DNA from 2 places in the Pseudomonas sp. LBUM1664 genome. Region 2 is predicted to be linked to the other one. Evidence: predicted binding sites of a transcription regulator. Region 2 holds the regulator's gene; the other holds the start of a gene.
What was found. The regulator sigma-54, encoded in region 2, starts transcription at its own class of promoters, with help from an activator protein. The targets are predictions, from matches to a motif close to ANTGGCATNNANNTTGCTNT.
Positions count from the first base shown of each region.

Region 1: the regulator sigma-54 is predicted to act here: its motif matches at 2,405-2,424, upstream of glnA (type I glutamate--ammonia ligase).

Region 1 covers NZ_CP166791.1:5,955,288-5,960,272, forward strand. Annotated here, with positions in the region: gene typA (translational GTPase TypA) at 1-597, opposite strand, end outside; gene thiI (tRNA uracil 4-sulfurtransferase ThiI) at 736-2,190, opposite strand; gene glnA (type I glutamate--ammonia ligase) at 2,519-3,925, shown strand; gene ACA047_RS27625 (chorismate mutase) at 4,046-4,609, shown strand; gene ACA047_RS27630 (DUF4124 domain-containing protein) at 4,832-4,985, shown strand, end outside.
Region 2 covers NZ_CP166791.1:5,298,389-5,303,373, reverse strand. Annotated here, with positions in the region: gene rapZ (RNase adapter RapZ) at 1-230, opposite strand, end outside; gene ptsN (PTS IIA-like nitrogen regulatory protein PtsN) at 232-696, opposite strand; gene hpf (ribosome hibernation-promoting factor, HPF/YfiA family) at 709-1,017, opposite strand; gene ACA047_RS24790 (RNA polymerase factor sigma-54) at 1,094-2,587, opposite strand; gene lptB (LPS export ABC transporter ATP-binding protein) at 2,754-3,479, opposite strand; gene lptA (lipopolysaccharide transport periplasmic protein LptA) at 3,479-4,024, opposite strand; gene lptC (LPS export ABC transporter periplasmic protein LptC) at 4,011-4,580, opposite strand; gene ACA047_RS24770 (KdsC family phosphatase) at 4,588-4,985, opposite strand, start outside.

The DNA.
Region 1 (4,985 bases), 660 kb from region 2:
AACTTTCGGCGCAGGTACGTCGTCGACGATCGACTGGTACAGCGGGGTCATGTCTTCGGCCATGTCAGTGTGGTCCAGACCGGCAATACCGTTCAGGGCCGAGGCGTAGACGACTTTGAAGTCCAGCTGTTCTTCGGTAGCACCCAGGTTGTCGAACAGGTCGAAGATCTGGTCCAGAACCCAGTCCGGACGCGCGCCTGGACGGTCAACCTTGTTGATGACCACGATCGGACGCAGGCCGGCTTCGAAAGCCTTCTTGGTCACGAAACGGGTTTGCGGCATAGGGCCGTCCTGGGCATCAACCAGCAGCAGTACGGAGTCAACCATCGACATCACGCGCTCTACTTCACCACCGAAGTCGGCGTGGCCCGGGGTGTCCACGATGTTGATGTGGTAGCCGTTCCAGTTGATGGCGGTGTTTTTCGCCAGGATGGTAATACCGCGCTCTTTCTCCTGGTCGTTGGAGTCCATCACGCGCTCGTCGTTGAGCTCGTTGCGCTCCAGGGTGCCGGATTGACGCAAGAGTTTGTCTACCAGGGTGGTCTTACCATGGTCAACGTGAGCAATGATGGCGATGTTGCGTAGATTTTCGATCACTTGTGTATCTCGATCAGAGGATTCGGTGTGCTGACAGGTCGTGGCAGCGATTTACAGTAGAGTCCGGCAAGCCGTTACAGCTTGTCGACGGCGTCGGGGGGCCGGTGACGCAGGCCACAGGCAAACAGCCCCGGGCACTTAGCTCGGTCGATAAACGCGCACATTGGCATGCCCCTCACTGAGCAAATGGTGGGCATGCAGGCGACTCATCACGCCTTTGTCGCAATACAGCAGGTACTGGCGAGTAGGCTCCAGTTCCTTGAAACGCGCGTTCACTGCATAGAACGGCATCGTTTGTACCTCGATGCCGGCAACACTCAGCGGGTCGTCTTCAGCGTCGTCCGGGTGACGGATGTCGATGATGATCTGACCGGCCAGCGCTTCGCCGACTTCTTCAATTTGTATGTCCTGGCCCAACTCGTCGATTACGCGATCGATTGGCACCAGCCTGGCGTTTTCGAGCGCACGCTCGAGCACCGCCATGTCGAATTCTTTCTCTTCATGCTCCACGCGCCCGCGCTTGGCGTGGGTCTTGGGGTTCACCGAGATGACCCCGCAGTATTCGGGCATGTGCTTGGCGAAGTCGGCGGTGCCGATTTCGTTGGCCTGGTCGATGATGTCCTGCTTGTGGCTGGCGATCAGTGGACGCAAGACCAGCTTCTCGGTCACGCAATCGATCACTGACAGGTTCGGCAGCGTCTGGCTCGACACCTGGGAGATCGCCTCACCGGTCACCAGCGCGTCGATTTGCAGGCGATCGGCAATTCGCGAAGCAGCGCGCAACATCATACGCTTCAAAATGACGCCCATATGACTGTTATCGACTTTGCCGAGAATCTCGCCCAGGACTTCTTCGAACGGCACACTCACAAATAACACGCGCTGGGAGCTGCCGTACTTCTTCCAGATGAAGTGCGCCACTTCCATCACGCCCAATTCATGGGCACGCCCGCCGAGGTTGAAAAAGCAGAAATGGCTCATCAGCCCGCGACGCATGATCTGGTAGGCGGCGACCGTGGAGTCGAAGCCGCCGGACATCAGCACCAACGTCTGCTCCAGCGAACCCAGCGGATAACCGCCGATGCTGTTGTGCTGGCTGTGGATCACGAACAGTCGCTGGTCGCGAATTTCGATGCGCACTTCGATTTGCGGGTCTTTCAACGAAATACCGGCGGCGCCGCACTGCTGGCGCAGTTGGCTGCCGACGTATTTTTCCACGTCCATCGAGCTGAACGGGTGCTTGCCGGCACGCTTGCAACGCACCGAAAAGATCTTGCCGGCCAGGGCATCGCCATAATGAAGCTTGCACTTGGCAAGGATGTCGTCGAAATCCCCCAGGGGGTATTCATCGACCTGCAGAAAATGCGCGATGCCGGGCATGCAGCTCAGGCGCTCGGTCATTTCCTTCAGGACTTTGGGTTCGCTGACGCGGGTTTCCAGTTCGAGGTTGTCCCACACGCCGTTCACCACCACCGCCGGGTCCAGATCACGGAGCACGGCACGGATGTTCTTGGCCAACTGGCGGATGAAACGCATCCGTACCGGGCGGCTCTTGATGGTGATCTCGGGGAAGACTTTTACGATTAGTTTCATGAAAACAGCGCGCGAACGGCCAGCCGAAAAAGGGGGGCGCGGATTATAGCGGAAATTGCTCAAGGTTTAACCAGTTAATGTGCAGCTGGTTTTTCATGCACCAAAAAAGGTCGTTCGCCTTCTGGCGCGCCACATTGCAGTGCGCAAATGTCCGCTAATCTGCTTTTTACGCCTTTAAAAGCGTGGGTTTGGTGCAAAAAACCCATGCTGGGGCACTGGCATGCAAATTGCTCCCTTGTGAGGCAGGTTGCCTTGGCAGAGTATTCGCGCCGGCATCACCCATATCTAAGGGCATTCCAATACCCGCCCGAAGCCACCCGGAGGACATATGTCGAAGTCGGTTCAACTCATCAAAGATCATGACGTCAAGTGGATTGATCTGCGCTTCACTGACACCAAAGGTACTCAACATCACGTGACCATGCCGGCCCGTGATGCGCTGGACGACGAATTCTTTGAAATCGGAAAAATGTTCGACGGTTCCTCCATCTCTGGCTGGAAAGGCATCGAAGCCTCCGACATGATCCTGATGCCGGACGACGAAACTGCCGTCCTGGACCCGTTCACCGAAGAGCCGACCCTGATCCTGGTCTGCGACATCATCGAACCGTCCACCATGCAAGGCTATGACCGCGACCCACGCGCCATCGCTCACCGCGCCGAGGAATACCTGAAGTCCACCGGTATCGGCGACACCGCTTTCTTCGGTCCAGAGCCTGAGTTCTTCATCTTCGACTCGGTCAAATTCAAGTCCGATATCTCCGGCTCCATGTTCAAGATCTTCTCCGAACAGGGTTCGTGGATGTCCGACCAGGACGTGGAAGGCGGTAACAAAGGCCACCGCCCAGGTATCAAAGGCGGTTACTTCCCGGTTCCTCCGTTCGACCACGACCACGAAATCCGTACCTCCATGTGCAACGCACTGGAAGAGATGGGCCAGACCGTCGAAGTTCACCACCACGAAGTGGCAACTGCCGGCCAGAACGAAATCGGCGTGAAATTCAACACGCTGGTCAAGAAGGCTGACGAAGTCCAGACCCTGAAGTACTGCGTACACAACGTTGCTGATGCATACGGTCGCACCGCGACCTTCATGCCTAAGCCTCTGTACGGCGACAATGGTTCGGGCATGCACGTTCACATGTCGATCTCCAAAGACGGCAAGAACACTTTCGCAGGCGAAGGCTATTCCGGTCTGTCGGACACCGCCCTGTACTTCATCGGCGGTATCATCAAGCACGGTAAGGCCCTGAACGGCTTCACCAACCCGTCGACCAACTCCTACAAGCGTCTGGTACCAGGCTTCGAAGCGCCGGTGATGCTGGCCTACTCGGCTCGCAACCGCTCCGCCTCGATCCGTATCCCTTACGTGAACAGCCCTAAAGCCCGCCGTATCGAAGCTCGCTTCCCGGATCCGGCTGCCAACCCGTACCTGGCCTTCGCTGCACTGATGATGGCCGGTCTGGACGGTATCCAGAACAAGATCCACCCTGGCGATGCCGCTGACAAAAACCTGTATGACCTGCCGCCTGAAGAGGCCAAGGAAATCCCACAGGTTTGTGGCAGCCTGAAAGAAGCCCTGGAAGAGCTGGACAAGGGCCGTGCGTTCCTGACCAAGGGCGGCGTATTCAGCGATGACTTCATCGACGCTTACATCGCACTGAAAAGCGAAGAAGAAATCAAGGTTCGCACCTTCGTACACCCACTGGAATATGAGCTGTACTACAGCTGCTGATCCGGTAGCGCTGCAACACGCGGCGTGAATAAAGAGAGGCCTCCTTCGGGAGGCCTTTTTTATGGGCGCAGGTTGCGTGCATGATGGCTCGCCGCTCCCCCATAGAAGACGAGACTGCCCATGACTTCCCGCTTCAAACTCTGCCTTGCCCTGTCTGCCGCGCTGCTGACTACCACCGCCGAGGCTGCCTCTGCTCCCGCCCCTGACGCCCTTACCCCGCTGCTTAACGCCATTGGCGAACGCCTGGCCCTCGCCGACCAAGTGGCGTTGAGCAAATGGGACAGTCATAAACCGGTAGAAGACCGTCAGCGCGAGCGTGAAGTCATTGCCGCCGCCGTCGCCCAGGCGCCGGCCTACAAGCTGCCTGGCGAAACCGTGGAAGCGTTTTTCGCCGCTCAGATAGAAGCCAACAAAATGGTGCAATACATCAACTTGTCCGACTGGACCCTGGCAGGCAAGGCCCCGGACCTTCCACGCCCTGACCTGGTGGGACAGATCCGCCCGCAACTCGACCGACTGCAAAAACGCCTGCTGCAACAACTGGCCGACTTCGCCCCCTACCGCACCGACCCGCAGTGCCCGCAATGGCTGGCCCAGGCCACCCACCACAACAAGCAGCACCCGGTGCACCGGCTCGCCCTGATCCGGGCGACCGCAGAGCTGTGCATCTTCACAAAATCCTGAGGCCCCCTACCTCTCCTTGTGGGAGCGAGCCTGCTCGCGATGAGGCCAGCACATTCAATATCTCGGTGACCGACACACCGCCATCGCGAGCAGGCTCGCTCCCACAGGGGCCTGGGGCGTCTTCGGGGTCGGGCAGGTCATGGCCCAACACACAACAACCTGGGCCAACCACCCTCCCTGGCCTATGCTGCAACCCAACACTTTCAGTTTGCGGTTGATTTTATGGGTCGTGGTTTTCCAGGAATGTTGTTGCTGCTATTGGCGCTGCCTGCCGTCGCGCAGATCTACAAGTACACCGACGCCGACGGCAACACCGCCTATAGCAACCAGCCGCCCGACGGCGTACCGGCTCAGGCGGTGGAGTTGCCGCCGCTCA
Region 2 (4,985 bases):
TCCTCGAGCAGTTCAGGAAACCGCGACAGATGGCTCGGCAGGTTGCGTGCATCGATGGACACCGCCACCAAGGGTTGCGCCAGTTCGGTGTGGATCAGGGCGCGCTCGGCCAGTTCCGGCAGCAGGCCGGCTGGCAGGTTGTCGATGCAATAGTAGCCGCTGTCCTCAAGCACATTGAGGGCGGTGCTTTTACCGGAGCCGGAGCGGCCACTGACGATGATCATGCGCATGTTAATGACCGCTCTGCTCGTCCAGGACTACCTGATACAAGGCCTGGTTGCTCGGTGCGCTGCGCAGTTTTTCGCGTACTTCCTTGCGGTCCAGCATGCTGGCGATCTGGCGCAGCAGCTCAAGGTGCGCATCGGTCGCCGCTTCCGGAACCAGCAGTACAAACAGCAGGTCGACCGGTGCGCCGTCGATGGCGTCGAAATCTATGGCGGCTTCAAGGTGCAACAGCGCGCTGATTGGCGCGGTACAACCTTTGAGGCGGCAGTGAGGGATGGCGATGCCGTTGCCAAAACCGGTGGAACCGAGTTTTTCACGGGCGATCAAGGCCTCGAAGACGTCCTGCCTTTTCAGGTCCGGCACTTCGCGGCCGATCAGGTCGGCGATTTGTTCTAGGGCTTTCTTTTTACTGCCACCCGGCACGTTCACCAGGGAACGGCCGGGGGTCAGGATGGATTCTAGTCGGATCATGGATTGGGGGGGTTAACGACCGGTTGCGCCCTGAAGGAGGCTTTGGGTCTTTTCCTTATGCTTTTTGAGTTGGCGATCCAGCTTGTCGGTCAGCAGGTCAATTGCGGCGTACATGTCGGTGTGCTCCGCGTTGGCGACCACTTCTCCGCCGGGGATATGCAGCGTGGCTTCGATTTTCTGCAGCAGCTTCTCGACGTTCATCGTGACTTGCACGTTGGTGATCTTGTCGAAATGCCTTTCTAATCGGTCGAGTTTTTCGCCGATGTAGGTGCGCAGGGGCTCGGTCACTTCCAGTTGGTGTCCACTGATGTTGACTTGCATACAGCTTCTCCTTCGTTGCCAGTGCATAAAGCGGCAGGCAGAAATACCTGCCACTGGAACGCTGTGGCGTGGCCTGTTACATCAACCGCTTGCGTTCGCTCGAAGGTGCGATCCCTAAGGATTCGCGGTATTTGGCGACGGTACGGCGGGCCACCTGAATGCCTTGTGCCTCCAGTAAACCAGCGATCTTGCTGTCACTCAACGGCTTTTTCTGATTTTCCGCCGCTACCAGTTTTTTGATGATCGCGCGGATGGCCGTGGACGAGCATTCACCGCCTTCGGAGGTGCTGACGTGGCTGGAGAAAAAGTATTTCAATTCATAGATGCCCCGAGGGGTATGCATGAATTTCTGGGTGGTCACCCGCGAAATCGTCGACTCGTGCATGCCAACCGCCTCGGCGATGTCATGCAGGACCAACGGTTTCATCGCTTCGTCGCCGTACTCCAGGAAGCCGCGCTGATGCTCGACGATCTGGGTGGCTACTTTCATCAAGGTTTCGTTGCGACTTTGCAGGCTCTTGATGAACCAGCGCGCTTCCTGCAACTGGTTGCGCATGAAGGTGTTGTCGGCGCTGGTGTCAGCGCGCCTTACAAAGCCTGCGTACTGGGCGTTGACCCGCAGCTTGGGCACCGATTCCTGGTTCAGTTCCACCAGCCAGCGATCGTTGTGCTTGCGCACGATCACGTCGGGCACCACGTATTCGGGTTCGGTGGACTCGATCTGCGAGCCCGGGCGCGGGTTGAGGCTCTGGACCAGTTCGATCACCTGGCGCAGTTCATCTTCCTTGAGCTTCATGCGCCGCATCAGTTGGCTGTAGTCGCGACCACCCAGCAGGTCGATGTAATCGGTGACCAGCCGCTTGGCTTCGGCCAGCCAAGGCGTCTTGGCGGATAACTGGCGCAGTTGCAGCAGCAGGCACTCGCCCAGGTTACGGGCGCCGATGCCGGCCGGCTCGAATTGCTGAATGCGGTGCAGGACGGCTTCGATCTCGTCCAGTTCGATGTCCAGCTCGGGGTCGAAGGCTTCGAGGATTTCTTCGAGCGTTTCGTCCAGGTAGCCCTGATTATTGATGCAATCGATCAGGGTCACGGCGATCAGGCGATCGGTGTCGGACATCGGCGACAGGTTCAGCTGCCACAGCAGATGGCTTTGCAGGCTCTCGCCAGCGGAGGTGCGGGTGGTGAAGTCCCACTCGTCGTCATCGCCGCTTGGCAGGCTGCTGGCGCTGGTCTGGTAGACGTCTTCCCAGGCCGTGTCCACCGGCAGGTCATTGGGGATGCGTTCGTTCCATTCGCCATCCTCAAGGTTATCCACCGTCGGGGCGGCTTCCTGGTAGGACGGTTCCGGGATTTCGGTACTGGTTTTTTGCTCGACGTTGTCGGCCAGCGGATCGGTGTTGTCGAAGTCGTCGCCTTCTTCCTGGCGTTCGAGCATCGGATTGGACTCCAGGGCCTCCTGGATTTCCTGTTGCAGGTCCAGGGTCGACAATTGGAGCAGGCGGATGGCCTGTTGCAGCTGCGGTGTCATCGTCAGCTGCTGGCCCATTCTCAAGACTAGCGATGGTTTCATGGCTGGGGCTTAACACCTTAATTCGCCGGCGCACATGCGCCATCCACTACAGGGCGCCGAAGCGCCAAACATAAGCAAATTATATGCCTGAAACTGGAGTGTTTGCCTAGGGCGTCGCCGTAATAAAATTAAACGACGCCCGGGCGATTCGCCAGACACTTTGTGCTTACAGGCGGAACTCATGGCCCAGATACACTTCCTTGACCAGTTCATTGGCCAGGATGGTGGCGGAGTCGCCTTCGGCGATCAGCTGGCCGTCATTGACGATATAGGCGGTTTCACAGATATCCAGCGTCTCACGCACGTTGTGGTCGGTGATCAGCACGCCGATCCCCTTGGCCTTGAGGTGGTGGATGATCTGCTTGATGTCGCCCACCGAGATCGGATCCACACCGGCGAACGGTTCGTCGAGCAGGATGAATTTCGGTGCGGTGGCCAGGGCGCGGGCAATTTCCACGCGTCGCCGTTCGCCACCGGACAGGCTCATACCCAGGTTGTCGCGAATGTGGTTGATGTGGAATTCCTGCAACAGGCTTTCCAGCTCCTGGCGGCGGCCAGCCTTGTCGAGCTCCTTGCGGGTCTCGAGGATCGCCATGATGTTGTCGGCAACCGACAGTTTGCGGAAGATCGACGCTTCTTGCGGCAGATAGCCGATACCGGCCTTTGCCCGGCCGTGCATCGGCTGGTGGCTGACGTCCAGGTCGTCGATCAGCACGCGACCCTGATCGGCCTGGACCAGGCCGACGATCATGTAGAAGCAGGTAGTCTTGCCCGCGCCGTTGGGGCCGAGCAGGCCGACGATCTGGCCGCTGTCGATGGACAGGCTGACGTCACGTACGACTTGACGGCTCTTGTAGCTCTTGGCCAGGTGCTGAGCTTTCAGAGTTGCCATTACTGGGCCTTCTGCTCGGTTTTCTTTTTAGGCTGGATCACCATGTCGATCCGTGGGCGCTGCTCGGTCACCTTGTTACCCGTGGCACGACCGGCGCTGGCCAGTTTTTTGTTCGTGTCGTAGACGATTTTCTCGCCTTGGGTGGTGTTGCCGTCTTTGTCGATGACCTTGGCGCGGTCGATCAGTACAACGCGATCTTGGGAAGCGTGATACTGGATAGTCACCCCGTAGCCCTGCACGGGCTTGGTGTCGCCCGCGGTTTGCATCTGCTCGAAATAGGCCAGGTTGCCCACCGAGGTCACCACGTCGATATCGCCGGTCGGGGTGCGAGTGATGGTCACGGTATTGCCGGTGACCTTCATCGTGCCTTGGGTGATGATCACATCGCCTTTATAGGTGGCTACACCGTTCTTGTCGTCCAGCTGAGCGTCGTCGGCCTGGATACGGATAGGTTGGTCGCGGTCGTTGGGAAGGGCCCAGGCGCTCGCGCTTCCCAGTGCTGCGCCCAGACTGAGCAAAATAGGGAGGGTTTTAGCGAGCTTCATACTGTCCTCTTACGTTCGATAGCAGGTGTATCCTGCTTTCCTTCAAATACGCTTTCATTCCCGTGCCGGTCGATACACCACCGGCGCCGTCGATTCTAACGGGTTGCTCGGTCTGCGCATATTCTTGCTGTGGGAAGACTGTCATACGACTACTGGTAATGATGGTCGTACGGTTTTTCTCATCGGTTCGAGCGATGCGTACCGAGTCGATCAGTTCCACTTCGGTGCCGCCGGAATTGACTTCGGCGCGCACGCTCTGCACATGCCACGGGAACTCGGTGCCGCGGAACATGTTCAGGTCCGGTGTGGTGACCAGCGTGATGTCGGTGGCCTTTACGTGGTCGACCTTGTCCGATGTCATCTCATACTGCACTTTGCCATCGGGCAGGTATTGCAGGGTATGCGTGTTGGTCGCGTACCAGTCGATATTCTCTTCAACCTTGGCAGCAGGCTGGTCGAGAAAGCGTTCCGGGCTGATGTTCCAGTAGCCCACCGCCGCGAAAATCGCTGCGATACAGCCGAACACCACAATGGTGCGAATCTTCTTGCTCAGCATAAATGGCTCACAGGTACGCGGCGTTGGCCGCTTCGAGGCGGCCCTGGGCGCGCAGGATCAGTTCACAGAATTCACGGGCGGCCCCTTCGCCGCCTCGCGCCGTGGTAACACCGTGGGCGTGTTCGCGTACGAAAGCGGCCGCATTGGCCACTGCCATGCCCAAGCCAACCCGGCGAATCACCGGCAGGTCTGGCAGGTCGTCACCGAGGTAGGCGACCTGTTCATAGCTTAGGTTGAGTTGAGCCAGAAGCTCGTCCAGCACCACCAGTTTGTCTTCGCGTCCCTGGTAAAGGTGTGGAATGCCGAGGTTCTTGGCGCGCCGCTCGACCACCGGGGTCTTGCGGCCACTGATGATGGCGGTCTGCACGCCGGCGGCCATCAACATCTTGATGCCTTGGCCGTCGA